3 regions of the Blautia sp. HCP3S3_D9 genome follow, and region 3 is predicted to be linked to each of the others. Evidence: riboswitches for the same ligand, from Rfam matches in the RefSeq annotation. Region 3 holds a riboswitch; each other region holds the start of a gene.
The links. Region 3 has a riboswitch for thiamine pyrophosphate ahead of thiW (energy coupling factor transporter S component ThiW). Riboswitches for the same ligand answer to the same signal wherever they lie in the genome.
Positions count from the first base shown of each region.

Region 1: linked by a shared signal. The riboswitch ahead of thiM (hydroxyethylthiazole kinase) and the one ahead of thiW (energy coupling factor transporter S component ThiW) in region 3 are both predicted to bind thiamine pyrophosphate.
Region 2: linked by a shared signal. The riboswitch ahead of thiS (sulfur carrier protein ThiS) and the one ahead of thiW (energy coupling factor transporter S component ThiW) in region 3 are both predicted to bind thiamine pyrophosphate.

Region 1 covers NZ_JBQHWS010000095.1:792-12,206, reverse strand. Annotated here, with positions in the region: gene hpf (ribosome hibernation-promoting factor, HPF/YfiA family) at 286-813, shown strand; partial or broken gene ACTNES_RS15165 (hypothetical protein) at 793-849, opposite strand; gene ACTNES_RS15160 (DUF6783 domain-containing protein) at 826-1,017, shown strand; TPP riboswitch at 1,115-1,225, shown strand; gene thiM (hydroxyethylthiazole kinase) at 1,338-2,159, shown strand; gene thiE (thiamine phosphate synthase) at 2,146-2,790, shown strand; gene thiD (bifunctional hydroxymethylpyrimidine kinase/phosphomethylpyrimidine kinase) at 2,871-3,683, shown strand; gene cytX (putative hydroxymethylpyrimidine transporter CytX) at 3,689-4,858, shown strand; partial or broken gene malQ (4-alpha-glucanotransferase) at 5,041-6,531, shown strand; gene secA (preprotein translocase subunit SecA) at 6,736-9,309, shown strand; gene ACTNES_RS15125 (sodium-dependent transporter) at 9,599-11,062, shown strand; gene ACTNES_RS15120 (helix-turn-helix domain-containing protein) at 11,238-11,415, opposite strand, start outside.
Region 2 covers NZ_JBQHWS010000029.1:9,376-20,790, forward strand. Annotated here, with positions in the region: gene ACTNES_RS07825 (HD domain-containing phosphohydrolase) at 1-147, opposite strand, end outside; gene ACTNES_RS07830 (class I SAM-dependent methyltransferase) at 391-1,026, shown strand; gene ACTNES_RS07835 (thiamine phosphate synthase) at 1,322-1,933, opposite strand; gene thiH (2-iminoacetate synthase ThiH) at 1,914-3,173, opposite strand; gene ACTNES_RS07845 (thiazole synthase) at 3,190-3,954, opposite strand; gene thiS (sulfur carrier protein ThiS) at 4,178-4,372, opposite strand; TPP riboswitch at 4,526-4,633, opposite strand; gene ACTNES_RS07855 (TetR/AcrR family transcriptional regulator) at 4,802-5,413, opposite strand; gene ACTNES_RS07860 (VOC family protein) at 5,484-5,846, opposite strand; gene ACTNES_RS07865 (NUDIX hydrolase) at 5,843-6,403, opposite strand; gene ACTNES_RS07870 (glycoside hydrolase family 13 protein) at 6,657-8,285, opposite strand; gene ACTNES_RS07875 (MerR family transcriptional regulator) at 8,494-9,339, opposite strand; gene ACTNES_RS07880 (response regulator) at 9,394-9,969, opposite strand; gene ACTNES_RS07885 (hypothetical protein) at 10,661-11,155, shown strand; gene ACTNES_RS07890 (carbon starvation CstA family protein) at 11,351-11,415, shown strand, end outside.
Region 3 covers NZ_JBQHWS010000125.1:136-8,882, reverse strand. Annotated here, with positions in the region: gene ACTNES_RS17035 (threonine aldolase family protein) at 1-406, opposite strand, end outside; gene ACTNES_RS17030 (DUF1284 domain-containing protein) at 511-915, opposite strand; gene ACTNES_RS17025 (DMT family transporter) at 1,085-1,960, opposite strand; TPP riboswitch at 2,175-2,278, shown strand; gene thiW (energy coupling factor transporter S component ThiW) at 2,395-2,982, shown strand; gene thiM (hydroxyethylthiazole kinase) at 2,912-3,688, shown strand; gene ACTNES_RS17010 (MATE family efflux transporter) at 3,774-5,174, opposite strand; gene ACTNES_RS17005 (helix-turn-helix domain-containing protein) at 5,275-5,502, opposite strand; gene ACTNES_RS17000 (chloride channel protein) at 5,628-6,962, opposite strand; gene pepT (peptidase T) at 7,181-8,398, shown strand; partial or broken gene ACTNES_RS16990 (hypothetical protein) at 8,611-8,747, opposite strand, start outside.

The sequences.
Region 1 (11,415 bases), on a different contig from region 3:
AAGTTCATTACTTTGATTATGAGTAGAGGCTTAATGTCTGAATCAGTGATAAAAATTTTACTGTTCACTGATAATATCCCGCGCGGTGAACGTAAAAAATGCATCTGGCAATGAGATACAGGATAATAGACTACTGAATAGTTGCCAAATTTCGACATAATAGGACAAGAATTCCTCTTCTATTCCTGAAGTAAACAGAAAAAATGTGAAATTTTAATAAAATAGTGTTAAAATTCAAAAAGGTGTGTTATAATAGATTCATCAAACAGCAAAGGGGATGGAAGCATGAAATTTATCATCAGCGGAAAGAATATTACAGTTACAGAAGGTCTTAAGACAGCGGTCCAGGACAAGCTCAGTAAACTGGAAAGGTATTTCACTCCTGACACCGAAGTTGTAGTAACTTTAAGTGTTGAAAAAGAAAGACAGAAAATCGAAGTAACAATCCCTGTAAAAGGAAACATTATCCGTTCCGAACAGGTAAGCAATGACATGTATGTATCAATCGATCTGGTTGAAGAAGTCATTGAACGTCAGCTTCGCAAGTACAAAAATAAAATTGTAGACAAACAGCAGGCAGCTGCAAACTTCCAGAAAGCATATCTGGATAAAGATTATGATGAAGATGAAGATGTTAAGATCATCCGTACCAAGAAATTCGGGATTAAACCAATGTATCCGGAAGATGCATGCGTACAGATGGAACTTCTTGGACATAACTTCTTTGTATTCTATAATGCAGAGACCGAGCAGGTAAACGTAGTCTACAAACGTAAAGGTAATACTTACGGTTTAATTGAACCAGAATTCTAATACGACAACCGAATTCGGACAAAATACACCGTAAAGTGGGGTGTGCAGATTGTGGGAATGATTTTTCAAATACGCTCTAGAACACGCTCTAAACCTTATCAGAACATAAAAGGCCATAAGAAAAGTTTTCATAACAACAACAAAAGAACTTCCGTGCGGAATAAAAAAACTTCTGCACGGAAGTTTTTTTATGTCAAAAAATAAATTGAGAGCAGATTAAAATTCTTTTTACGTTATAAAAAACTTGCCAAAATCTGAATATTATGTATAATAAAGAAGAAAAGAGTAATGAACAACAAAATAATGAACAACAGGGAGCTTGCGTATCAAGCAGGCTGAGAGTGGGATGAATGCCCAGACCTGCAAACCTGATTTGGATAATGCCAACGTAGGGAATGGATACGTAAGTATAAATACAAACGTGAATTTGAGCAGATATATCAAACAGGTATATTTGTTTTTTTATGCCGTTTTTCCGAAGTCTTTCAGGTGTCATTAAAAACGACGAAAAGGAGATAAGAATTATGCTGGGTACATGTTTACAGAATGTCAGAGAAAGAGAACCTCTTGTCCACAATATCACTAATTATGTCACAGTAAATGATGTGGCAAATGTAATCCTTGCGAGCGGGGCAAGCCCGATCATGTCAGATGAGCCGCAGGATGTAGAGGAAATTACAGCAATCTGCGGAGGGCTGAATATCAATATCGGAACTCTGAATGTGAGAACAATCGAAGGAATGCTGAAAGCAGGGCATAAGGCTAATGAATTGGGACATGTAGTTCTGCTGGATCCAGTTGGTGCCGGAGCAAGTTCTCTTCGAACAAATACAGCAGTGAAGCTGATGCAGGAGTTAAAGCTTAATGTGATCCGTGGAAATATTTCAGAAGTTAAGACACTGGCAGCAGGAAGTGGTACAACCAAGGGCGTTGATGCAGATGTAGCTGACGCAGTGTCAGAAGAGAATCTGGATGAAGCAGTTGCATTTGCAAAGAAATTTGCAGAGAAATCAGGAAGCATTGTTGCCATAACAGGAGCGATCGACCTTGTCAGTGACGGAGAGAAATGCTATGTGATCCGTAATGGCCGTCCGGAAATGGGAAGGATCACAGGAACAGGATGCCAGTTATCCGGTCTTATGACAGCATATCTTGTCGCAAACCCAGAACAGAAGTTAGAAGCAGCAGCTGCAGCAGTCGGCGCAATGGGACTTGCAGGAGAAATCGGATGGAGTTATATGCAGAAAGGTGACGGCAATTCTACTTACAGAAACAGGATCATTGATGCAATTTATAATATGACAAAAGAACAGTTAGATGAGGGTGCGAAATATGAAGTGCGATAAGAAAGATTTACTGCTTTATGCAGTGACAGACAGAAGTTGGTTAAATGGTGAAACTCTTTACAGTCAGGTTGAGAAAGCACTGGAGGGTGGAGCAACATTTGTACAGCTTCGTGAGAAACATCTGGATCATGAGACTTTTCTTAAAGAGGCAAAGGAACTGAAAGAACTTTGTGCGAAATATCAGGTTCCGTTTGTGCTGGATGATGATGTGGAACTTGCACTGGAAGTTGGTGCAGACGGTGTTCATGTAGGACAGAGTGATATGGAAGCCGGAGATGTCCGTGCAAAACTTGGAAAAGATAAGATTGTCGGAGTATCTGCCCAGACTGTAGAACAGGCACTTCTCGCTCAGGAACGCGGTGCAGATTATCTGGGGGTAGGTGCAGTATTTCCAACCAGTTCCAAGGATGATGCAGTGGAAGTAGATCACGAAACAGTGAAAGCTATCTGTGAAGCAGTGGATATTCCGGTCATTGCGATCGGTGGTATTTCAAAAGATAACGTACAGGAATTGGCAGGATGTGGACTTTGTGGAATTGCAGTTATCTGTGCTATTTTTGCGAAGCCGGACATAAAAAAAGCAGCAGAAGAGCTGAAAGAAGCTACCGCGAAAATGGTGGAAGCATGTTAGCATAAATTTTCTACGTACAGTGGATGGGATGAAAACAGTAATGCTATTTGTAGAGAGATGAAAAGAGGAGTAAACAGAAAATGAAAACAGCAGTAACGATTGCAGGAAGTGATTCCAGCGGTGGAGCAGGGATCCAGGCAGATATTAAGACAATGCTTGCAAACGGCGTTTATGCCATGAGTGCGATTACGGCACTGACAGCACAGAATACCACAGGGGTGACGGCGATCATGGAAGTGACATCGGAGTTTCTGGGAGAGGAACTGGACAATATTTTTACAGATATTTATCCGGACGCAGTAAAGATCGGAATGGTATCTTCTGGTGTTTTGATCGAGAAGATTGCAGATAAACTGGAGGAATATAAAGCAAAGAATATTGTAGTTGACCCGGTTATGGTGGCAACAAGCGGAGCAAAGCTGATCAGTGATGAAGCTATCGGGACTTTAAAACAGCGGTTACTTCCTATTGCAAGTGTGTTGACTCCGAATATTCCGGAGGCAGAGGTTCTGGCAGAAATGGAAATCCATACAGCAGAGGATATGATAGAGGCAGCAAAGAAAATCAGTGACAGATACCATTGCGCAGTTCTCTGTAAAGGAGGACATAAGTTAAATGATGCCAATGATCTCCTCTACAGAAATGGTTCCTATCGCTGGTTTGAGGGAAAACGCATTGATAATCCAAATACCCATGGAACTGGCTGTACTCTTTCCAGCGCTATTGCATCTAATCTTGCGAAAGGATTTGATATGGATAGAGCTGTAGAACGTGCGAAAGACTACATTTCAGGTGCGCTGGCAGCAATGCTGGATCTGGGAAAAGGCAGCGGCCCGATGGATCATGGATTTGCGATCACAGGAGAATATAAGAAAGAAGCCGGGGAGGTATAAGTCTCATGGAAACGAAAAGAACCGGCTTATTTGAAAACGGACTGATCTGGTTTGGAGCGGGAGTTTCTATAGCAGAAATCCTGACAGGAACTTACCTGGCACCGCTTGGCATGGGAAAAGGTCTGGCAGCAATTATTGTGGGACATATCATCGGCTGCCTGATGCTGTTTCTGGCAGGTGTGATCGGCGGTAAAGTCAGAAAGAGCGCCATGGAAACTGTAAAAATGAGCTTTGGACAGAAAGGAAGTATTCTGTTTGCTGTTTTGAATGTGCTTCAGCTTGTTGGCTGGACTGCCATTATGATTTATGACGGTGCACTGGCAGCAGACGGGGTGGTAAATACAGGACGCTGGATCTGGTGTCTGGTCATCGGAGCACTGATCATCCTCTGGATCGTCATTGGAATTACAAATCTTGGAAAGATCAATACGGTTGCCATGGCAGCTTTGTTTATCCTGACATTGATCCTCTGTAAGGTGATTTTTACCGGAGGCGGTGCAGGTGTAGCTGCTGATGACAGTATGACATTCGGAGCAGCAGTAGAACTTGGCGTTGCCATGCCGTTATCCTGGCTTCCGCTGATCAGTGACTACACAAGAGAAGCGGAAAAGCCTGTGAAAGCAACAGCAGTCAGTGCAGTGACATACGGGCTTGTGAGCTGCTGGATGTATGTGATTGGAATGGGCGCTGCGATTATTACCGGAGAGTATGATATTGCGCAGATTATGTTAAAAGCAGGCCTGGGAATTGCAGGACTTTTGATCATTGTGTTCTCAACAGTGACAACTACATTTCTGGATGCTTATTCTGCAGGTATTTCCAGTGAGACCATCGTAAGTAAATGGAATGGAAAACATGTGGCGATTGTAGTAACCGTTATTGGAACCATTGCAGCAATCGTATATCCGATGGATAATATTACAGATTTTCTGTATCTGATTGGTTCTGTATTTGCACCAATGATCGCTATTCAGATTGCAGATTTCTTTATTCTGGACTTGGATAAAAGCAGCCGGGCAGTACATATTCCGAATATGATCATCTGGGTGATCGGATTTGTGGTGTATCGTATTCTTATGAATATTGATATGCCGGTAGGAAATACACTGCCGGATATGGTGATCACGGTTATTCTTTGTCTGATCGCAGCGAAAATAGTGCCGGAGAAGAAGTAATATATAGAAACAAAATTTCAGCCAGATGTGAAACATGAAAAACAGTAGTGTTTCACATCTGGCTGTTTTATATTGCTTTTTCCTGCTTGAATTTTGACGTACTACCTGAAATATGGTAGAATATTAGAAAATCTGTAACTGTTCAGCAGTCTACTGAACAGTTACGAAAGTCTTGAAGAAAGAAGGAACAGAATGCTATGAGAAAAGCCGGAGTATTAATGCCAGTTTCCGCACTTCCGTCCAGAGTAGGTGCCGGAGAACTTGGAGAGTCAGCATTTCACTTTATAGAATTATTAAAGAAGAACCATGTCAAAATATGGCAGATCCTTCCGCTGAACCCGGTAGGATATGGAAATTCACCATACCAGCCATATTCCTCCTGCGCAGGAGATGAATTATATATCAGCCTGGATAAGCTTGCAGAGGATGGGCTTTTGAAAGAAGCACCGGAAGCATTTTTACAGAATGCAAAGAGGGTTGATTATGATGCTGTCCGCCAGTACAGAGAACCGTATCTGAGAGAAGCATTTGCAGCATTTCAGGAGAAGAACGGACAGGAAGAGCCTGCATATAAGGAATTTGTTTCACAGGACTGGGTGTATGAATACGGAGTATTCCGTGCTCTGAAGAAAGCAAACAATGGAGACTGTTGGAATGACTGGGCAGAAGAAGACAGAAACTGGCCGGAGAACAGGCATGAATTACTGGCAGAGACAGAGGCAGAAGCACAGTATCAGATGTTCCTTCAGTATATTTTCTATACACAGTGGATGAATGTGAAGAAAGCTGCAAATGAAGCAGGAATTGAGATCATGGGAGATGTTCCGTTCTATGTAGGTCAGGATTCTGTAGATGTATGGGGCGGAAAAGATAATTTCTTATTGGATACAGATGGACGTCCGATCTTCATCGCAGGAGTACCGCCGGATTATTTCAGCGCAACAGGACAGAGATGGGGAAATCCGATTTATGACTGGGATCATATGAAAGAACAGAATTATCAGTTCTGGGTAAACAGAATTGGTTACAGCAATAAGTTGTTTGACATCATCCGAATCGATCATTTTCGGGCATTTGATACATACTGGAAAATTCCTGCAACATGCCCGACAGCCATTGACGGCGAATGGATCGAAGCGCCGGGATATGAAGTAATTGACACATTAAAGAAAGAGATTCCGGGACTGAATCTGGTGGCAGAGGATCTGGGACTGCTTCGTCCGGAAGTTCTGGTACTGAAAGATCATTACCATCTGAAAGGTATGAAAATCCTTATCTTCTCTGTGGATACAAGTGGGAAATATGCCCGTGATACCTTCCATGATGTGGAAAATATGATCTTTTATACAGGAACTCACGACAATGACACCATTATGCAGTGGTACAATGGCATGAGTACTGCAGCCAGAAGAAAAGTCCGCCGTATGCTGAAGAAAGCAGGCGCATCTTATGGATCCATGAAAGAAAGATTCCTGAAGTATACCCTGCAGAATCAGGCAGAATATGCAATTATCCCGCTTGCAGATATTCTTGGACTTGGAAAAGAAGGCCATATCAATACACCGGGAACCATCGGATCTCCGAACTGGGAGTGGCACTTACCGAATTTCACACAGGCAGAAAAAGAACTGCATAAATTTGGAAAACTGATCATTGAGACAAAGCGTGTATAATAAAAACTATACAAAAAGTTTATAAATGCCAACAAATTTCTTTCTTTGTTCAAGAAAAATTCATTGTTTTCCATATAGGAAAGTGTTAGAATAGATAAGTATTGTGCAGTTACTGAGAACAAAGTGAACAGTAACATTGTGTATAAAGAAAATGTTTATACTGGTAACAGATAATATAAAGAGATAACAGGAGTTAAACCTAATATGAATGTGTTTTCAAAAATATTCGGGAGCCGCAGCCAGCGAGAGGTTAAGCGTATCATGCCTCTGGTTGAGAAAATCGAAAGCCTGCGCCCGGACATGCAGAAATTAAGTGACGAGGAACTTAGAGGAAAAACAAGAGAATTTAAGAAACGTCTTGAAGAGGGAGAGACACTGGATGATCTGCTTCCTGAGGCATTTGCGGTTGTACGTGAAGCCGGCAAGCGTGTTCTTGGAATGGAACATTTCCGTGTACAGCTCATCGGTGGTATCATTCTTCACCAGGGCCGTATCGCAGAGATGAGAACAGGTGAAGGTAAAACACTTGTTGCTACACTTCCGGCATACTTAAATGCTCTGGAGGGTAAAGGTGTTCACATCGTTACAGTCAACGATTACCTGGCTAAACGAGATTCCGAGGAAATGGGACAGATCCACGAATTCCTTGGTCTGACAGTTGGTGTTGTTTTAAATGACATGAAGCAGGACGAACGTCGTGCTGCATATAACTGTGATATTACTTATGTTACCAATAACGAACTTGGTTTCGATTATCTGCGTGACAACATGGTTATCTATAAAGAACAGCTGGTACAGAGAGATTTGCACTACTGTATCATTGATGAGGTCGACTCCATTCTGATCGATGAGGCGCGTACACCTCTGATCATTTCCGGACAGAGTGGAAAGTCTACCAAATTATATGAAGCCTGCGATATCCTTGCTCAGCAGTTAGAGCGTGGTGAAGCCAGCCATGAGATGACCAAAATGGCAGCCATCATGGGTGAGGAAGTTATCGAGACAGGTGATTTCGTTGTAAATGAGAAAGATAAGATCGTAAACCTTACTGAGCAGGGTGTTCATAAGGTAGAGAAATTCTTCCATATCGAGAACCTGGCAGATCCGGAAAACCTGGAGATCCAGCACAATATTACTCTTGCACTTCGTGCCCATAACCTGATGCACAAGGATCAGGATTACGTAGTTAAGGATGATGAGATCCTTATCGTTGATGAGTTTACCGGACGTATTATGCCGGGACGGCGTTATTCAGACGGTCTTCATCAGGCAATCGAAGCAAAAGAGCATGTTAAGATCAAACGTGAGAGCAAGACTCTGGCAACAATCACATTCCAGAACTTCTTTAATAAATATGACAAGAAGGGCGGTATGACCGGTACAGCTATCACAGAGGAGAAAGAGTTCCGTGATATCTATGCAATGGACGTTGTTGAGATTCCGACTAACAAACCGGTAATCCGTGTTGACCATGAAGATGCTGTTTATATGACAAAGAAAGAGAAATTCAACGCAGTTGTTAATGCTGTAGTGGAAGCTCATGCAAAACAGCAGCCAGTACTGGTTGGTACAATTACAATTGAAACTTCTGAACTTATCAGCCGTATGCTGAAGAAGCAGGGAATCAAACATAATGTATTGAATGCTAAGTTCCATGAACTTGAAGCTGAGATTGTAGCACAGGCAGGTCGTGCAGGTGCAGTTACGATCGCTACTAACATGGCAGGTCGTGGTACTGATATCAAGCTGGATGATGTGTCCAGAGAGGCCGGTGGTCTGATGATCATTGGTACAGAGCGTCACGAATCCAGACGTATCGATAATCAGCTCCGTGGACGTTCCGGTCGTCAGGGAGACCCGGGTGAATCCCGTTTCTACATTTCCCTTGAGGATGACCTGATGCGTCTGTTCGGTTCTGAGAGACTGATGAAGATCTTCACATCTCTTGGTGTTGCTGAGAATGAGCAAATCGAACATAAGATGCTTTCCAATGCGATCGAGAAAGCACAGGAGAAGATCGAGTTCAACAACTTCGGTATTCGTAAGAATCTTCTTGACTATGACCAGGTTAACAATGAACAGCGTGAGATCATCTATAAAGAGCGTCGTCAGGTTCTCGATGGTGAGAACATGCGTGAAGCAATCTACAAGATGATTCAGGATACTGTAGATACTTATGTAGATATGTGCTTCTCAGATGATGTAGATTCTGAAGAGTGGGATCTGAATGAATTTAACGGTGTCCTTCTTCCGATCATTCCGGTTAAGCCACTTACACTTGAGAGTGTAAAAGGTAAGAAACGCGATGAGATCAAGCATGAACTAAAAGAAGAAGCAGTGAAACTCTATGAAGCAAAAGAGGCAGAGTTCCCTGAACCGGAACAGCTTCGTGAATTAGAGCGTGTTGTACTTTTGAAATGCATCGACAGCAAGTGGATGGATCACATTGATGATATGGAAATCCTCCGTCAGGGTATCGGACTTGCTGCATACGGACAGAGAGACCCGGTTGTTGAGTACAAGATGAGTGCATTTGATATGTTCAACAGCATGATCACATCTATCCAGGAAGATACACTTCGTATGCTGTACCATGTACATGTAGAGCAGAAGATTGAACGTGAGCAGGTTGCCAAAGTTACCGGAACCAACAAGGATGACAGTTCCGTTAAGAAACCAGTTCAGAGAAAAGAAATCAAAGTATATCCGAACGATCCGTGTCCATGCGGAAGTGGTAAGAAATACAAACAGTGCTGCGGACGTAAGAACAAAGCCTGAGATTGTTTTGGATGATTTTTGAAAAGAGAATAGTGAAAGCAGAACAGAACTGCTGATAAGATAAAAGGGCTCAACTAAGAAGCCCTTTTATCGTGCACGGAAATACGTTAATGCGTTGAATTGACATATTAGTCTGATGCAGTAACTCTGCTTTAAATGATGTAAGGCTTCAGTGGAATTTTATGCCTTATGAAGTACGTTGCCGGGCAGAAAGTGGGCTGTACAATATAGAAGGTGGGATCACTTTATGAACGATGACAATTATAAAACCTAAAAGGGGGAAAAAAGTATGAAAAGAGAGTCGTTTAGCTCACGGCTTGGTTTCATCCTGGTATCAGCAGGATGTGCCATCGGTATTGGAAACGTATGGAAGTTCCCGTATATCTGCGGGGCATATGGAGGTGCAGCTTTTATCCTGATCTACTTATGTTTCCTCGTAATCCTTGGTATTCCGGTTCTGGTATCTGAATTCGCAGTGGGACGTGGAAGCCACACAAGCGTTGCGAAATGCTTCGACAAACTGGCACCTGCAGGAACCTGCTGGAAGCCGCTGAAATCCATTGGTATCATTGGATGTTACATGTTAATGATGTTCTACACAACAGTAGGTGGATGGATGCTTTATTATTGTGTAAAGAGTCTGCGCGGAGATTTCGTTGGGGCAACTCCGGAGATGGTAACACAGTCCTTTTCTGATATGCTTGGAAATGCGCCAACAATGATGCTTTGGATGGTAATTATCTGTATCATCGGTTTTGCAGTCTGCTTCATGGGTCTGCAGAATGGTATCGAAAAGATTTCCAAAGTAATGATGAGCGCACTGCTGATCATTATGGTAATCCTGGCAGTTCACTCTGTTATGATGGATGGAGCAGGAGAGGGAATCCGTTTCTATCTGGTTCCTGATTTTCAGAAGATTAAAGATGCAGGCATTGGAAATGTTGTATTTGCTGCATTAAGCCAGTCATTCTTTACATTATCCATTGGTATCGGTGCGATGCTGATCTTCGGAAGTTATCTAGACAAATCCAGAAGCCTGACAGGTGAGGCAGTAAGTATCACTGTACTGGATACATTTGTAGCTCTGACAGCCGGATTTATCATTATCCCGGCATGTTTCTCCTACGGAATCCAGCCAGATGCAGGCCCGAGTCTTATTTTTATCACTCTGCCGAATATTTTTGCACAGATGAGCGGCGGAGCTTTATGGGGAAGTTTATTCTTCCTGTTCCTGACATTTGCGGCAATTTCTACGATCATTGCTGTATTTGAGAACCTGATCGTATTTAATATGGAACTGTTTAGATGGAACCGTAAGAAGAGCGTTGTTGTATGTGCGATTCTGGTAGTGATCCTGAGCATTCCATGTGTACTTGGATTCAATGTACTTTCCGGATTCCAGCCATTTGGTGACGGAAGCAACATCATGGATCTGGAGGACTTTATTGTTTCCAATAACCTTCTTCCTCTGGGAAGTCTTGGATACCTTCTGTTCTGTACCAGAAAGAATGGATGGGGATGGAATAACTTCATTGCAGAAGCAAATGCCGGTACTGGAATGAAATTCCCGAAATCCCTCAAAGGCTATGTATCCTACGGAATTCCTGCGATCATTATCGTTATTTATCTGAAAGGTTACTATGATAAATTTGCAGGTCTGGGAACTGCAGCATTAGTTGGATGGATGATCGTAGCACTGGTATTGCTGGGATTTGTATTCTACTGTGCAGTGGCAAAAAAGAAAATGAAATAAGCCCGTCCTGAGAAAATTTGAAGAAGATGCTTTTATAAGCATGAATTGAGAAAATAAAAAGATGTGACTATATCTGGATGAAAACGTTCTTTCGGATACGGTCACATCTTTTTTGTTAAATGAAGCAGAATGATTAGATGTCTGGCATGGCAGTAAAAAGGGAAGCCTGTATTGGTTAATGAGGCGATTCTTCGCTTGGAGTAGTTTTGAACTGTTTACGGTACGCCCGGGAAAAGGTGCTATATTCTGCAAAACCGCTTTCCTGTGCTGCTTTTGTTACGGGCATTCCCTCAGAAATCAGGGTACGCGCCATGAGCAAACGTTTATTTACAATATAATTATGAAGGGTATAT
Region 2 (11,415 bases), on a different contig from region 3:
TCCCTGAATTCCCATCTGTTCTGCTACGCAGACACTCATATATGCTACTCGTTTGGCATGCTTATCTGTCACATGAACCAGCTCTGCTTCTACACAGTCCAAGGCATAAGAGCAGGCACCCAGCAGTCCTAAAACATCTAATTTCATAATATTCTCCCCTCAACATTTTCGCTAGAAAAAATTATAACATTTTGCTCTCTGAAAGCCAATTCTATTTTCTAATTCTGCTTTAGTATTATTCCTTTTTGACTTTTTCGAAAATATATGATAATGTTAGTTAGAAGAATCTAACTATTTAGTTTAACCCAATATCTGCAAAGCAATTATTGAGTTAGGAGCAAATATCAACGCGGATAATCATATCCGTTAGATTTTTAAGGAGAAGATTGTATGACACCAGAAAAATATAAACAGCTCTCTATCAAAGAATTCACTCAAGCAGCCAAAGTCTATGACAGCGGACATGCCGGTATTTATGAAATGTGTAAGGATGACTATCCGCCAATCCTGTCAGAACTGGAAAAGGAATCTTTTCATGATGTTCTGGACTGTGGATGTGGAACTGGTCCAATGATCCAACTGCTTCATGAAAAGTATCCCGAGAAACACTATGTTGGTCTTGACCTCACTCCTGAGATGATCAATGTTGCTCAGGCAAAGAAACTTTCCAACACGGAATTTCTTGTTGGAGACAGTGAGAATCTGCCTTTTGCAGAGGAATCTTTTGATGCAGTCATCTGCTCAAACAGCTTCCACCACTATCCTAATCCGCAGGACTTTTTCAATAGTGCATATCGTGTTCTGCGAAAGAGCGGGCGTCTGATTCTGCGTGACTATACCTCTTCGGATTTTGTAATCTGGTTGATGAACCATTTGGAAATGCCGCTGGCTAATCTATTCGGACATGGTGATGTGAAGATACATAAAGCTACAGAATTCGTTGCAATGGCAGAAAAGGCCGGTTTTACAGTGCTGACTATGGAAAAACAGAAAGGATTCCGGGCACATCTTGTTGCACGAAAATAATAGCTATATGACAAAAGTCTCCCGCTTATTGCTACTCACAATTAAACAGGAGACTTTTTTGATTTAATTAAATTTATCATATACTTTTACATATATTCTCATCGACGACACATAATTGCAATTCTTTCATTCCAAATAAATAGGATACGTGTATCTATAGCAAGCCTCGTAAATAATGCATTTAAGACAGTTCAGCAGAATGCGAAAGACAAGGAAGATATCTGCAGGCGTGCTGACGCACGGCAAAGATATCTGACGCAGGATTTCACGCTCTGATGAGCTGGATTAAGATGCATTATTTTAGAGGATTGCTATAAATCCGCATAAAACCAGACATCATACACCCGCCTGCCGCACCCGCTTCCATTACCTGCGGCAGGCGTTCCAGGTTAATTCCCCCAATTGCATACACCGGCACTGGACAGACCTTGCAGATTTCTGTAACAAATCCCAGGCCTTTTCCTTTCAGTCCTTTTTTACATTCTGTTTCAAAAATTGTCCCGAGAATAATCTGTGTAGCTCCGTTTTCTACAGCAGCGTTCATATCTTCCATACTATGACAGGAAACACTGACCTCCTGGAAATCTTTTCTAAGCTGACTACGCTCTTTTTCACTCATAGCCATAAGTACCGGAATAGATATGTGAATCTGTCTGCATCCTAATCTGTTCGCCACTGAAATTCTAGAATGTAGAAAGCAGCGTACGCCACTTTCCCTGCACATTCCCAGAATTTTTCCTGCCAGTATTTCATACTCTTCATCCGGAAGATCTTTCTCTCTCAAAATTACTGCATGCGGATGCAGATGGATTACGTTTTGCATCTGCTCAAGAAAATCTCCCTGTACCAATTTACGATTCGTGATCGCAATGGTATGTTCATATTCTTTACACATAAATATAATCATTCAGAACCGGCTGCAAACCGCCCTGCTCCATATCATCATACATTTTACTAAAAGAACGGTCATCGTTGATCTCAAACTGCTCATCTCCAACATCCGCATCTTCTTTGCCTTCATATTTTTCTTCATGGTCGCCAATTCCAGTGGACACACCTGCCGAAACCTTGGTTGCACAAATCTTTGTGATTCCATTTCGGAACTCAGCACTCTCACGACTGGACACGGTAATTCCCGCAAATGGCAGGAATATACGGTATGCACATAATACCTGACAGAGTTCTTTTTCTCCCACATCACGCGGATTGATCTTGTCATTATTCACGATCGGTCGTAAGCGCGGACAGCTCAAAGATAACTCTGCATGTGGATATTTACGGTTAATATAGTACACATGAAGTGCAGTAGCCAGCGCATCTTTTCGGAAATCGTCAAGGCCAAGAAGTGCTGAAAATCCGGCGCCTCTCATACCTCCCATTAATGCACGTTCCTGTGAATCAAAACGGTATGGCCAGACACGTTTATGCCCCATAAGATGAAGAGTTTCATATTTGTCAGTATGATAAGTCTCCTGAAAAACTGTTACATAATCCACACCGCATTCATGGAGATATTGGTACTCATCCACATTTACCGGATAAATCTCGATACCGATATTTTTGAAATATTTTTTGGCAATTTTTACTGCTTCTCCGATGTATTTCACATCAGAATATGCTCGGCTTTCACCAGTCAATATCAGGATTTCTTCCATTCCTGTTCTGGCAATGACCTGCATTTCATGTTCAATTTCTTCAAATGTCAGCTTCTTCCGTCGGATGTTATTATAGCAGTTGAATCCGCAGTAGATGCAGTAATTCTGACAGTAATTTGCAATGTATAACGGCGTAAAAATATAAACGGTATTTCCAAAATGATTTCTGGTAATCTCTTCTGCTTTTCTTGCCATCTGCTCAAGATACGGTGCTGCTGCCGGAGATAAAAGTGCTTTAAAATCCTCGATGGAGCAGGATTCATGAGAAAGTGCACGTTCTACATCATTCGCTGTATATGCATCGTAATCGTACTCATCCATTGCCCGAAGTACTTTATCTTTGATATCTGATTCAATGACCTGCATCCCCTCCATATACTCCATATGGTTGGTACGAAAAGACGGGTCCTGTTCCAGACGGTGCTTTCTCTCCAGTGCTGCCGGTGGGAGTTTATCACTGTCTACAAAATATACCTGATTTTCCTCATTCATGATTTCAGCTTCCCCCTTAACGTAAAAATCCAGTCAGCGGGTCAGATGCACTTCCACCTCTGGCAAGTACTCTTCCCATTCCAGTAAGGTAAGCTTTTCGACCTGCTTCGATGGCCAGTTTAAATGCTGCTGCCATTTCCGGTACATCTCCAGCTGTGGCGATTGCTGTATTTGCCATGATTGCTGCTGCTCCCATTTCCATAGCTTCGCATGCCTGTGATGGTTTTCCGATTCCTGCGTCTACAATGATCGGCAGGTCAATCTCATCGATCAGTACCTGAATCATGGCTTTTGTTGCCAGTCCTTTATTGCTTCCGATCGGTGCAGCCAATGGCATAACCGCTGCTGCTCCGGCATTCTGAAGATCTCTTGCCACATTCAGATCCGGATTCATATATGGCAACACAACGAAGCCTTCCTTTGCCAGAATTTCTGTTGCTTTGACTGTCTCATAATTATCCGGAAAAAGATATTTTGCATCACGCATAATTTCTATTTTTACAAAATCTCCGCATCCCATGGCTCTGCTCAGCCTTGCGATTCTGACAGCTTCTTCGGCATTTCTCGCACCGGATGTATTTGGAAGAAGTGTGACTCCTTTCGGGATGAAATCCAGGATATTATCCTTTTCCTGAGTATTTGCACGTCGAAGTGCAAGGGTGATGATCTCTGCACCCCCCTGTTCAACTGCTGCCTTGATCAGATTCAGATTATATTTTCCTGACCCCAGAATAAATCGACTCTTAAATTCTTTTCCGCCTAATACAAATTTATCTTCCATTGTGTTCTCCTCTTTTTTAGTCATATTCCATAAGCATGACAACCATAAGTTGGAAACCATTCTTCCAAAACCTAAGTCCGCTGCTCTGATATTTTATAATTTTTCCTGTTTTTCTTTCGAAAATCTTGCAATACATAAACCAGATTTTCTTGTCAAGCGGATAAACCATCCGTTTCGCTACTTGCTCATAACCGAATAACTGCTTAGTTCAATTAAAATAATTTCAACCTCCTCCGACAAATCGCAGGACTTCGATCACATCTTCATCCTGAATTGTCACGCTTCCAAACTGCTCTTTCTGAATGATCTCTAAATTACGTTCTACCACCAGATGATCTGGATTAAATCCGTTTTCTATCAGATACTCCAGCAGATTTTTTCCGGCAATTTCTTTTGCCTCGCCGTTAATCTTTACCATGGATATACTCCTTTCTAACACCCTGAAAGTATACAAAAAGGCGCCGAACAACATACTTTTCCTGTTGTCCGGCGCCTGAAATGCTCTGTGAAAAGTGGTGCCCCCAGTTCACATAAAAAACAGAGAGCACGATACACAAGTCTATTCATTCACGACATGTATTTCCTATTTCCCTACGTTGGCATTATCCAAATCAGGTTCCAGGTCAAGACTAATCAAGTCTACTCTCAGCCCATCTATTTGAGCTCCCTATTTGCGAAGTATTATACAAAATTTTTAAATAATTTTCAAGCTTTTTTCAATATTTTTCTTTATTCCTTATTTTGGTTATCATATAAATCAATCCCCTTTTGTAAATCAATAAACTATATACTCAGTTGACCGAAGTCCTTGTTTTGTTTGTTGTTGCTTTGCTATGAAAACAAACTTTTAATTTCTGTCCTGTATGGCAACGTAGTTGTATATGCATTCGAATATCATATCTATATTTTTCTCAAAAACTTCTTCGATAAATGTATCTCTGTTCTGTGCCATGCTGTAAATAGTTTTGAAAAAAATCCTGATAAGTTCTGCATCAGGAGTGCTGCCCATAAATTTAGTGAAGTAACTGGTAAATGCTGCCTGCATCTGCTGACTGATCTGAGGCCGGAATTTCTCATATCGGCTGCCTGCTGATTTTTCCATCAGAATGATTGCTTCTGTGCGATGCTCAGACAGATATTCCATCATCTGCCGTTCGTTGTCATCTGCAGTATTCGGATCATCTTCTTCTCTTCGTGCAAATGTACTGCACATTTTTTCATAGTCTGTGATCACCGGGGCTAAAATTGCTGAGAGCAATGCTCCTTTGTTTTCAAATGAAAAGTAAAATGCACCGGTCGTGACCCCTGCGTTTTTACAGATATCCCGGAGATTGGCTTTGGCGTAGCCTTTTTTCAGGAATTCTTCTTTGCCGGATTTTATTAATTTTTGTTCAGTTTGTTTTCTGCGCTCATCTTCCATAACAGTTGTTATGTTAGCACATGCTAACCTTGTTGTCAATTATGCCTTCTGACATATAGAAATTTTTATTCTAATAGTGTTACTTACTATATAATCGATTCTAACTTTATCACATCGGCGTTCTTACTTCTATAAGATTTCCATCAGGATCATAGAATCGAATTGCTTTTTGTCCCCACTCATGGGTGAGAAGTTTGTTTACATATCTGGTTTCCGGATAGAATTTTTCCAGTTTTTCGGCAAATGCTTCTATGTTATGTTCCTCGAAGTATAGTTCGCAGGAATTATTTTCAGGGATCACGTCTTTTCCCAGGAATTTTTTCCAGATTGTTTCGTCCTGTAAGACCAGGCCCTCGGTGAGGATCATGTTGCCGTCATTATTAACAACTACGTCAAGATCGAACAGGTCATGATAAAATTTGCAGGATTTCTCAATGTCTTTTACGACGATCAGAACATTTTTTAATCTCATTCTTCGGTCGCTCCTCTCAGTTTTCTCATGATGACTTCCATTCCTCCTGTTGGGGCGCAGAATTTCGGATCGTGGTTTTTACAGCTTGCATATGTTTCTTCAAGGTCAAACCACTCTACTGTTTCCAGTTCTTCTTTCTGCAGGATGAGTTTTGTTTCGTCTACAGGCTGGCTGTAAATGTATACGAAAGCGATCTCATTATCGCGGAACATTTTCCCGTGAAATTCTTTTTCGTATGCTATGCGGAAGTTTCCGGCAAATTCCAGTTCCTGGGGCTGCGCCTGAATTCCCAGTTCTTCGTGCAGTTCGCGAAGTGCTGACTCCAGCGGCTCATCACCGGCCTGAATGTGGCCTGCTGATGAGGTGTCAAACATTCCCGGGAATGATTCTTTATTCATGGCGCGTTTCTGCATAAGTACCTGATATCTGTTATTTATTTTTCGCACGATCCAGATATGGGCAGTTCTGTGACGGATTCCTTTCGAATGGGCGATGGAACGCTCGATTGTTTCGCCAGTTGGGATTCCTTGTTCGTCTACGATGTCTATGTATTCCATGGTTATTCTCCTGATTTCCTTTTAATTTTATCTGGCAAATCTCTCTCCCCAATTTCTTTATTTACTTTTTTACTCTTTTCCAATCTTTCCTTTTCTTCCACAAATCAGGTTGCTGCATCTCTGCAAAGATCCAAAGCTTCTCCAAGCACGGCATGATCATACATCATAATCAAAATCTCCTATCGATTTTCATATACAATCTTTGAAAATAAGCCTGCCGTTGCTTTTCCGGCAGGCTCATTAAATCAAGTCCTTAGCATTCTATGTACATTCTTGCCTCGTAAGGTTTTAAGATGTTGGATTCTCTTTCTGCATAGTTGCTGATCAGAAGTTTCTTGTCTTTCATTTCTTTCAGCATGTCGCAGGTTTCTGTTTCGCCGTAGAAGTTGCAGAATACATAGAGTTTTGCATCTTCTGTGGTTCGTTTGTAGGCGAAGAGGTGTTCATTTTCTTCTAGGAGCATTTCGAAGTCTCCGTCTACGAATACCGGGTATTCTTTTCGGAATGCGATCAGGTTCTTGTAATAGGTGAAAATGGAATTCTCATCACTGGTCTGGGATTTGGCGTTGATGGTTTTGTAGTTTGGATTTACTTTGATCCATGGAGTGCCTGTTGTGAAGCCTGCATTTTCTGTGTCATCCCACTGCATTGGGGTTCTGGCATTGTCGCGGCCTTTTACATAGATGGATTCCATGATGTCTTCTTTTGCATATCCTTTTTCCAGACGTTCTTTGTATAAGTTCAGGGTTTCGATATCTTTGTAGTCTTCGATGTCAAATTTTACATTTGTCATTCCGAGTTCTTCGCCCTGGTAAACGTATGGGGTTCCCTGTAAACCGTGGAGAAGTGTTGCAAGCATTTTGGCAGACTCTACACGGTATTCTTTGTCATTGCCCCAGCGGGAGACGATTCTTGGGAGATCGTGGTTGTTCCAGAAGAGGCTGTTCCATCCGCATTTGTAGAGTTCTTTCTGCCATTTTTTGATGATCTGTTTGAACTTCATGAATGGGAATGGTGCAAGGTCCCATTTTTCTTTTCCCTCCTGCTGGTCGAGGAGAATGTGTTCGAACTGGAATACCATGGAGAATTCACTGCCGTCCGGATTGCTGTAGAGTTTGGCAAGTTCGGTAGTTGCTCCCCATGTTTCGCCTACTGTGATCAGGTCACCTTTCTGGAATGTGGCTTTGCTCATTTCACGGATATAGTCGTGGAGCATCGGGCCGTTGGCTGTGATTTTCTGATCCGGTTCTTTTGCGATCTGGTCGATTACGTCCAGACGGAATCCACCTACGCCTTTTTCCATCCATCCGTAGATCATGTCAAATAGTTCCTGTCTGACTTTCGGGTTATCCCAGTTCAGGTCTGGCTGTTTCACTGAGAACTGGTGGAAGTAATATTGTCCAAGTTCAGGAACCCATTCCCATGCAGAGCCTCCGAAAGATGCTTTCATATCATTCGGCAGAACTCCCTCTACGCCGTCTCGCCATACATAGTAGTCGTGGTATGGATTGTCTTTGCTCTTCTTTGCTTCTATGAACCATTTGTGTTCATCGGAAGAATGATTCAGGACAAGGTCCATGATCATGTAGATGCCTCGTTTCTTTCCCTCTTCGATAAGACGCTGCATGTCATCGAGGCATCCAAACATTGGATCAATGTCTGTGTAGTCTGAAATATCGTAGCCGTTGTCATCCTGCGGGGATTTGAAGACCGGTGATAACCAGACTGCGCCGATTCCCAGGTCTTTCAGATAGTCCAGGCGGCTGATGATACCGTTGATATCTCCGATTCCGTCACCGTTGCTGTCCTGGAAGCTCTTTGGGTAAATCTGGTATACTACGATCTTCTTCCACCATTTGTCTGCTGTGTTATTCTGTCCCATAAGTTAATGACCTCCGTTCGTATAATTGATGTCTTTATTATACAAAGATTTGAAGCTGTGGTACAGAATAAAATATACAGAATCATATAAAATTTTTCTACAATCAAAGCAAATGCCTTACTTAGTTTAAGTTAAACGTATATTCGCATTCATTCGAGTTTATCCTAAGCACTCGCAATTTACAATCTTTTCTTTTTACAAGTTATGATCATAAAGCTTGGATTGGTTCCTCATATTTAACAGGAATATGGATTTCTGTGACAAATTTGTCGGGATCATCGGTGATTCCATTGTCAATCATTGTAATCTCGCGGGATGCGCCGGTAATCTGCATCTTGCGTTCACTGATATAGCCTGTCAGTTTTCTGTAATACGCATCTGCTTCGTTGTGGCTGCCGCGAAAGCAGATTGAGACGCAGAGTTCTTCGGGATGTTGTTCTATTTCGCCGTAATAGGTGTCTTCTTCATCCAGGATAAGAAATACCAGGTCGTATTGGTCGAAGTGATCGGACTGGAGGTTTTCTTTTGAAATGCCGACGCCGACTTTTCCCAGAAATACGAGAGACTGGGGCTGGTTTTCTTCAAGGCGGCGGATAGCATATTCCATATCCAGATAGGATTTCGGACGCAGGGAATCTTTGAGCCATACGATCCGATATGGCGGGATTTTTTTCAGATGGATCACGTTTAGTTCTGCGTTTCGGGCATCGCGGAGGTGCTGGAGACGGTGGTCGATTTTTCGTTCGATGGTTTCGAGTTCCTGTAATTTGGCAGCTACCATTTCTTTTTGTCTGAGAAGTTTTTCTTCTATGATATCAATGTCACGGTTTTTCAGAAATTCGCCTATCTCGTTTAGTGGCATATCCAGAACCCGGAGATAACGGATTGTGTTCAGGACCTCAAATTGGCGGATGCTATAGTAGCGGTAGCCGGTTTCACTGTCTGTGTATTCCGGTTTCAGGAGACCGGCTTTTTCGTAGTGGCGCAGGCTTCCTACGCTGATGTGGAACATCTTTGCTACATCACTGATCTGAAATAGTTTATTGTCTTCCATATTATATCCGTGTCTCCTTTGCAAATTATATTAGGCAGCTGTTAAAAGTGTTGATTATTTCAGGATTTTGTCATCTGGCAAATATTTTCTGATCACTGAGCATAATTGTTCTGTGTCGATTGGTTTGACGATGTAATCGTCCATTCCGGCGGCCAGAAGTTCTTCCCGAACTCCGGTGATTGCATCTGCTGTGATGGCTATGATCGGGGTATGGCAGTTGATACAGGATTCTGTTTCACGGATTTTCCTTGTTGCTTCTTTTCCGTTCATTACCGGCATATGGCTGTCCATGAAAATCAAATCATAAGGGACTGTTGAGGCCATCTGTACTGCTTTTTCGCCGTTTTCTGCTTCATCTATAGTGAATACAAATGGTTCAAGAATTGCTTTGAGTACTTCGCGGTTGATCTCGTTGTCATCGGTTATTAGGATTCTGACATTCTTTGTTGCAAAAAAACCGTCATTTTTTGTTGATGTAAAATGTGGCGATCTGGTTGCGTTGGCAGCAGATTTCTCTGTATTGAGCTGTTCTGCTCTTAAGATCATTTCTTTTACTGCAGGGTCAGGAGTGTTATCAATCACATCCTGTTTGGACGGGAAAGTTTTTCTGTATGCGGCTACTGCCTGCATATAGTCGGCGGTTACACTATCCTCGTGAGTATGCTCTGTTACATTTCCATTCTCGTCGACATGAGTGTGGGTATGAGAATCTGCCGGTACTAATACTTTCGGGATTCCGTTTTATCAAAACCGATAATTGCCCGATGATGATGCTCCATAATTGTTGTTTCCTGATGTCCCTCTGAGTTATGGTGTTCGTGTCTGATATCGTCTGCCATTTGCGCTTCTCCTTTTTGTTTATTCCTATCAATATAGTATGAAATGAATTATAGCGGTTCTGAGAAAATATGTCAATATGTGACGAATTTATTAAAAATCTTTTTTGTGACATTAAAATATGTCAAGCGAATATTCGCAATTGAAACAACGGACTTATCTAATTCGGTTAAAATATTTGAGCTATCACCAATAATTTTATTATACTCAGATATTATCGAAATTTGAAATTCATTGTGCAAATAAATCCCTGTTTTTTATTGATTTCATCTATAAGTAATTCTTGTGTTCATCAATAATTAAAAATAAAGGCTTTTTTATCTTGATAACTTTTTCTCATTTCTTGTATTTTTCACTTTAATGTGCTATCATTTTAAATCAGCAGACTTATAAAAATTCCAAGCCATTTACAGGTGAATAAGTCAGGCGGATATTTATAATCTGCCTTGCTGTTTAAGCAGACTATGAATGAGGAGATTGTTTTATGACCAGAGAGGAATTACTTGAAAAGACACTGCGTTCTTATGCAGCTTATTATGATGTGAACCGTGACTGCCCGGAAGAGCCGTTCGTGGCAGAGGCTGTTTTTCACTCTCATAATGATGCCTATTTTCTGGTAAAGAGTGCCCGGATTGGGGAGGCAGAATCTAATGAATATGTATTTTTCGCTTCTGTAGATAATCTGGACCGTGCACTTCTGGAACAGTTAGACGCTGTTGCCTGGGAAAGAGGTATTTCCCACGTGCATCCGCACTCTAATCACCGGAATACCGATATTTCGCTGATCATTCTCGCTTCTTCCGTAGCTGAAGCTGCCGCAAAGGCCGTGCCGAAACTGAAGCATTATAAAAGTTACCGCATGAGTCTCCACGGTTTCAGTCATTACCGCCTGCTTGTCGTTGATCTCTCCAATGGAAATCAGCTCTGCAATGCACAGGGACGTTCCATGAAGAAACTCTTTGGCAAAATAATGGGATAAATTTCGTATAGGTCTATTTTATGTTACTATTCACATGCCACTATCCCGCGAGGTGTTTTGGCATAAATATGCCAAAATCCCGAGACATACAGCGCGAATTTATGCGATTAGCATAAATTCTGTGCATCGCGAAGCGTGTTACTGAGAACGGAGTGAACAGTAACTATTTTTCACAGGGAAAAGGAGAAAAATAATATGACAGCTATATTGATTATTGTAGCAGCGATCATTCTGCTCCTGATCGGTTATGTAGGCTACGG
Region 3 (8,747 bases):
AATTGGCATCATCATAGAAATCCTTCACCAGCTTCTCAATCTGCTGTGCAGAGATTTTTCCATCTTTCTGCGGTACTGTCAGAACCTTATGTCCACCAAATTCAATAGCGCCAGATTCATGGGTTGCAATATGACCTGTATCCGCAGCCACAACTCCCTGATAGGATTTCAAAAGTGCATCGATTACTGTGGCATTGGTCTGTGTTCCACCAACCAGCAGAAATACATCTGCCTCCGGTGCATTGCAGGCTTTTCTGATCTTTTCTTTCGCATCTTCTGTGTATGGATCCTGACCATAGCCCACTGTTTTCTCCAGGTTCGTCTCCATCAGCTTTTTCATGATCGCAGGATGTGCACCCTCCATGTAGTCACTGGCGAAATATAAACGTGATTCTGTATTTTCCATTTTTATCGTTATGTCCTTTCACTGCACTATTTGCGCATTTGACTTTTTTATTCATAGCTTCTGTTCTGTACCGGAACGCTATTCATTCTGTTACTCTATTTTTCTTAGCATTTCTCCCATCTGCTCTTCTGACTTTCACAGATGGAGTTCCACTGACAATTCCCACAGATTTCTTTCCTCTTTCCTGATGCCAGGATTTTCTTTTGAACAACATCTGTAAAATCATCAAATTCCATAATCTGTCCATTCTCCAGGCCGCATAGTTCCAGCACTGCATTGTCATATGCTTCTACAAGTGAAAAGGAAGAACAGCATCCTTTTTCATTATTCGGACAGGCAGAACAGATCTCGTCTGTATCTGCATGAAGCTGTATCTTTGCTCCCTTCTGGAAAATATCCAGCATTTCCTGCATATGTGCGGAAAACCCATTACTGTATCCCTCACCCTTGAAATATGCAAGGCACATTCCATGGTGAGGGCGTAGTGGAATATTTTTTATAAAAGACATCTTTGTGCACCCTTCTCCTTAATTTTTTAACATATTGGATACTTTAACACAAAGCGTTTTTATTGACAACTTTTTTTATTTTATAGTTTACAATCCAATAATTCTATATACTGATCGGATTTCATCAGACTTACTGGATAAAATCAGAAAATCCTTTTTTACTTTTTCTTCATTTACCAGCCTTAGCTACCCTCATATTATAAAGAAAGGTACCCAATGATGCCAGAATAATCAGCACATATCCTGTAAAGCTGTACGTATCCGGAATCTCTCCAAACAAGATAAATCCCAGCATCGTAGCAAAAATAATCTGCGAGTAATCAAAGATGGAAATCTTCCCTGCAGGTGCATAGGTGTATGCAGCCGTAATCGTAAACTGTCCGCCCGCTGCGAATAATCCTGCCATCAGCAATGTCACAAGCTGCTTCATACTCATGGGTGTGAAATGGAACAACATCCAGGGTACAACCGACAAGCAGGAGAAAAATGAAAAATAAAACACGATAACTGGTCCCTTCACTCCGTGAGTTCCCAGTACACGCACCATCGTATACGCAATTCCTGCTCCCAGTCCACCGCAGACTCCGATCAGTGCCGGAACAAGTGCCGCATTCTGAAATCCCGGTTTCACTACAAATAAACATCCGATAAACGCCAGCGCAACACACGCTGCCTGTGCCGGTCTGATCTTTTCCTTTAACAAAAGGAATGAAAAAATAATCGCAAAAAACGGAGATAACTTATTCAGGATCGATGCATCTGCCACCAACAGATGGTCAATGGCATAAAAGTTACACAGAATCCCCAGTGTCCCGCACACACAACGCAGGATCAGCGGTCCCCAGTATTTCTTATCCACCTTCGGCACTGTACGATTCTTACGGAGAATTATCGCTGCAAACACCGCCGCCACCAGATTCCGGAAGAAACTCTTCTCCACAGACGGCAGATCACCTGCCAGACGCACACTCACATTCATACAAGCAAAGAAAAACGCCGACAGGATGATCATTATCATACCCTTTATGTAATTTTCCTGTTTCATCAGATTTAACCTGCCTTTCTGTCCATGCAGACAGCTTCTTTTTCATAATATGCTGTCTGTCATCTACCTGTTAATCATAGCACGGACAATCGTTTTAGTACAAATAGATTTTTTATTCCAGCAACACTCTAAAAGGGGTTGCTGACCTGATTTTACATCCCATTGACTTTTCCAGATGCTTGTGTTACTCTAACACAAGAAAAATCTGCATATAGATGATAACAACGGGAGCCTGTGAGACAGGCTGAGAGGAAGATTGATCTTCGACCGCACCTGATATGGATAATGCCAGCGTAGGGACTGTATTTGTATATTAAAATCTGCCAGTGTGTTATTCCGGCAGATTTTTTTTTGCAGGATTTTATCTGTTTCCTGCACAACTGATAATGTCTGCTTCGGCAGACCAAATCTTCATTTCAAGGAGGTTCATTATTATGAACACAGACAGATCAAAAACACTCAGAATGGTCATGCTCGCCATGATGGTTGCCATCGGCGTTGTCATCTCACCTATTCTGAGAATCGAGGGTATGTGCCCTACTGCACACCTGATAAACATCGTCTGTTCCGTACTTCTGGGACCGTGGTATTCACTTCTTTGTGCCACTCTCATCGGAATCATCCGCATGATGTTTATGGGTATCCCGCCACTTGCACTGACAGGTGCCGTATTCGGCGCATTTTTATCAGGCGTTTTCTACCGCGCTTCTCATGGAAAGATTATCTGCGCAGTGATCGGTGAAATCTTCGGAACCGGTATCATCGGCTCTCTGGTTTCCTATCCTGTAATGGCATTTCTTATGGGCAGAAGCGGACTGAACGCATTTTTCTATACACCAATGTTTCTGGCAGCAACCTGCATGGGCGGCACCATTGCCTATTTCTTCCTGAAAGCATTAAGTCACGCAGGAATGCTTGCCAAATTTCAACAAAGCCTTGGAGCAAAAGTATATGATCGTAAATCAGACAAATCCCAGACAATTAACCAGAGCAGCACAGCCGCTGATTCATTGCATCACTAATCCGATTTCTATTCATGACTGTGCGAATATTATTCTGGCGGCCGGAGGCCGCCCGATCATGGCAGAACATCCGGCAGAAGTAGCTGAAATCACCAGAAGCTCTCATGCACTGGCACTGAATCTTGGAAATATCACCGATGCGCGTATGAAATCCATGCCGGAATCTCTGAAAACTGCTGCCAGTCTCCATATCCCTGTTATGCTTGATCTGGTAGGAACCGCCTGCAGCAATCTGCGTTACGAATTCGCGCAAAATCTTATGAACATCCACATGCCCGAACTCCTTAAAGGAAATATGTCTGAACTTCTTGCCATGTCCGGACAGACCTCACATGCAATCGGAATTGACGCAGGCGTACAGGATGTACTTACAGATGCCAATCGTTCCCATCTGAAAGAACTTTTCCAGGAAAAAGCTTCCCGGTGGAATACCACACTTCTTATCACAGGCAAGGAAGATATGATCGTCTCTGCCAATAAGTGTGAATTTATTACAAACGGCACTCCTGCCATGTCACAGATTACAGGAACCGGATGTATGCTTGGAATGATCTGTGCCACCTATCTGGCAGTTACAGACCCATTTACAGCTGCCGTCTCAGCAGCCAGAGAATTTGGCACAGCAGGAGAAAGAGCAGAGAAAAACAGCTCCGGCCCCGGAAGCTTCCAGACAGAGCTGTTCGATCAATTTTACAATCTTTTATAATCTACAGTTTATCAATAATTTTTTACAAAAAAGTTCCCGTCAGACAATATGGATAAATTTCTTCCATATCATCTGCGGGAACTTTTTATACTATTTCCGCACTGCGCATCTTTCCCAGTTCTCGTCTCGCAAACACAATTGCCAACACAAATGCCGCCGCATCTGCAATCGGTCCTGCATACATCACTCCATCAATTCCCATAAACAATGGGAAGATAATAATCAATGGCAGAAGAAAAATCACCTGTCGTGTCAGAGACATTACAATACCCAGCTTCGCCATACCGATAGAGGTAAAGAAACCGGAAGACACCGGCTGGATCCCATTTGCAAAAGTCATAAACATAAATATTTTCAGATAGTGTTCTGCAAACTGGAAATACAGATTACTTCCTGTTCCGAAGATACCCACGATCTGGTGTGGAAATATCTGGAAACAGAAAAAGAATATCGTTGCAATTACTGTACAGGCAGTTACAGAATAACGGTATGCCTGTCTTACTCTGTCATATTTCTTTGCTCCGTAGTTAAATCCCCAGATTGGCTGACTGCCCTGAGAAATACCAATACAGATTGCCATAAACACCATATTGACTTTGGAGATAACACCTACACAGGCAATGGGAATATCACTTCCATATACGGAATTTGCTCCGTAATAACGCAGAATATTATTCAATACGATCTGCACGATTGCCATTGCAATCTGATTAATACAGGAAGCAAGTCCCAGAGAAATAATTGCCCCCAGATATGACAGTTTCGGTTTCAGCATCTCACCGGACAGATACATTTTTCGGAACTTACAAAAATACACAATTACCAGAACTCCGGAAGCAACCTGTCCGATCACTGTTGCCCATGCAGCACCTTTAATCCCCCATCCAAATCCAAAAATAAACAGCGGATCCAGAATAGTATTAATAATCGCACCTATCATAATGCAGACCATAGAATAAGTCGGACTTCTGTCTGCTCTGACCACATGATTCCCGCCGACAGACAAAATATAAAATGGAAGTCCAAATGCAGTAATACCTGTATAATCAACAGCATAAGGCATAACATCTGCAGTTGCCCCGAACAATGTCAGAAGTGGTTTCAGGAACATCAGTACAATCACAGCGAGTATCAGACCACTGATTGCCAGTGACGACAACGCAGTACCTGCAATCCCGCTGGCTTTCTTCTCCTGTCCTGCCCCCATTTCCAGATTATAATTTGATGCACCGCCAATTCCCAAAAGCAATGCCAGCGCAGTTGCGACCGTTGTAACAGGAAACGCCACATTTGTAGCTGCATTTCCCAGCATCCCCACACCCTGTCCAATAAAAATCTGATCCACGATATTGTACATCGCACTGACCAGCATACTGATGATCGCAGGAATCGCAAACTTCGCGATCAATCCACCTACCGGTGCTATACCAAGCGGATTCTGTGCCTGCGAATTTATCTCCTGCGTACTTTGATTATCTTTTTCCAAGTAAACTCCATCCTCTCTCTACATATTCGATATAATTTCTGTCACTGCTATTTTGTAATAAAACACTTTTCAGGATAATCTCTATTATTTCCCTGCCCCACTATACCGTATCATTTACTTTAACATTTATTCTCTTTCCCTGCAACGTAAAAAGCATACCGACTCTTTCTGAATTTTTCAAAAGTTTACATACTTTTTGTCCTTTTTCTATCCGGTATCTCCTTGGAATCATTCCATATCGCTTCTTAAACTGCCGGAAAAAATAACTCTGGTTTTCATAACCGACACCCAGAGAAATTTCTTCAATAGACAAATCTGTCTGCCTCAACTGTCGCTTTTCATGGCTTTAGAATAACAAAAATAAGGACAGTTTTTCAGATTCTTATTAGACTGAAAAACTGTCCTTATTTTCTATTTATATCTCTACACCGAACAACTGCTCTGCAGTTTCGGTTAAAACCGCGTAGGTTTATTCACATACTTTGCCTTATACTTAGAATAAACAATCGTCTGGTCCTTATACAGTCCATAATATCCGGAAGCCGCATAACTGATAGAAACTGCGATCAGATAAAAGGAAACTCCCTTAAATCCAAACATCTCAAATGCAATGAGAATTGATGTAATCGGGCAATTTGTCACGCCACAGAATACAGCTGCCATTCCGCATGCTGCACAGATAGACGGGGAAAGTCCAAGCCAGTTTCCCATCACACATCCAAATGTCGCACCAATACAAAACGATGGCACAATCTCACCGCCGCGGAATCCGGCGCGCATGGTCAATGCTGTCAGCACCAGTTTCCAAAAGAAATCCAGTGGTCTTACCTGTCCTGTTTCTACTGCTTTCTCAATCAGTTCCGCACCGGCCCCCATATAATCTGTAGTTCCCAACAGCAGCGTAATTCCAATCACCAGACATGCTCCCACAACCACACGAACATACGGATTCTTAAAATATCTTCCATACGCTCCTGCCACTCCATTCAGCACCATGCAGAACACAATACTGATCACAGCACATCCAACAGCAACAACTCCCATCTTCAGTCCCGTTTCAATGGTCAGTTCCGGAATATCCACCACATGAAAAGCCTCTGGCGTAACTCCCATACCAGCCGCAAATCCAGATGCGATCAATGATGCGATCATACACGGCATCAGCGCCGTATAATACATAACACCAACGCTCACAACTTCCAATGCAAACACAGCCGCTGCCATCGGAGTTCCAAACAGCGCAGAGAATGCCGCACTCATACCACACATAACGATCACATGGCGGTCCTCCTCATCCAGATGGATCCACCGTCCAAGCTGATTCGTAATACTTCCGCCAAGCTGAATCGCCGCACCCTCACGTCCTGCAGAACCGCCTGCCAGATGTGTCAGCGCCGTAGAAATAAAGATCAGCGGTGCAGACAGAATCGGTACATCATCCTGCGATCTCACCGTAGAAAGCACCTGATTCGTACCTCCATCTTCCTTGCCAAATTTCTCATACAGAAACACAATGATCAGACCCATTACAGGCAACAGATAAAACATCCATCCATTCTCTTTCCTGTAATTCGTCACACCTTTCAGTGCAAAAGAAAACAGCGTACTCGCTGCTCCCACAATACATCCCACAAGCACCGCCAGCATCAGCCACTTCACAAGATTCGTCACATCCCGCTGAATCTCTCCGCTATAATATTGCAATTTCCCTTTCAGCGGACTTTTCTCTTCCGTGCTTCGTTCCTCCGTGCCATTCTCCTGAACTGCACGCTTTTCCTCTTTCTCCATTTCCCCCGTTACCTTTCCTGAATATTTTTAATATGAACTACTATTTTTATTCTAGCATACATTTTCCATATCTTCCAGAAAGATAAAAAAGAGAAATTAGATACAGAGTAAAACCAAAATACAAGAAATATTTTTACGTAATTCCTATAACGTGTTATACTTAACATACAATGCTGAGTTAAAAAAATCTGGCTCAGCCCGATACCAGGAGGTTTATCATGAAAGCATACGAACGCTTATTATCTTATGTAAAAGTTTTCACACCAAGCAGTGAAGAAACTGGAACTTCTCCATCCACACAGTACCAGTTTAACCTCGCCAGACAGTTGGTGCAGGAATTAAAGGACCTGGGTGTGGAAGATGCCAGCGTAGATGACCATTGCTATGTCTACGGACATATTCCGGCAACTGAGGGATACGAATCCCGCAAAAAACTGGGTTTTATCGCTCACATGGACACAGTATCTGACTTCTGCGATCATCCGGTTACTCCGGTTGTCACTCCGAATTATGACGGCGGAGAACTTACACTTGGAACCAGTGGAAGAGTACTTTCTCCGAAAATGTTCCCGCACCTGTCTTCATTAAAAGGCAGAACCCTCATCACATCCGATGGAACCACAATCCTTGGTGCAGATGACAAGGCAGGTGTTGCAGAGATCATGACAATGATCGAGCACTTAAATAACGGAACAATTGCCCACGGCCCAATCTCTGTTGCTTTTACTCCGGATGAAGAAATCGGAGGAGGCACTGATTATTTTGATGTAAAGAAATTCAATGCAGACTATGCCTATACTCTTGACGGCGATACAGAAGGTGAAATCCAGTATGAGAACTTTAATGCAGGCCGTGCAGTAGTAGAATTTACCGGTGTAAACGTACACCCGGGTTCTTCCAAGAATACAATGGTAAACGCAGCACTTGTTGCCATGGAATTTAACTCCATGCTCCCATCCGCAGATACCCCAAGAGATACTGAAGAATATGAAGGATTTTTCCATCTTGATGCCATGAACGGCAATGTCTCCACTGCTATGTTAGACTATATTATCCGTGACCACGATGCAGCATCTTTTGACTGCAGGATCAAAACCATGGAACACATCACCAAAATCCTCAATGAAAAGTGGGGCAAAGACACTGTAAAGCTTACCATTACAGAACAGTACCGAAACATGAAAGAAGTTATTGATACCTGCATGGAACTGATCAACTGCGCAACTGCAGCCTGCAAAGAATATGGAACACCTGCACTTATCACTCCGATCCGCGGCGGTACAGACGGTGCACGCTTAAGTTTCATGGGCGTCCCATGCCCGAACCTTGGAACCGGCGGACACGCTTTCCATGGTCCTTATGAACATATCACTGTGGAAGGAATGGATATTGCTGTTGAAGTGGGATTAAAGATTATTGAGTTATTCTATAAATAATTTCAGCTGAAAAAGTCCAGCAAAAAAACAAGCCTTTCACTGTCTGGTAAAGTAACAGTGAAGGGCTTATTTTAAATTTTGCAAGCCGATTTTCTCTGAGCCTGACTTAAATTGATATTTGCAATTGAAAGAAAGAACTTACCTGTTTTGAATCAAGCGGATATTCGCAATTGAAGCAGGGAGACTTACTTAATTCGGTTAAACTAATGGTATCATTCCGTATAAGTATTCCCATTTTCATCTGTCCAGGTTCCATCACCATTATCACTGAAACCAGTACCATTATCATCTCTGTAATAGTAGTCTCCATTTGTTGTCTGTGTAACAGTAACTGTATTTCCATCAGAAG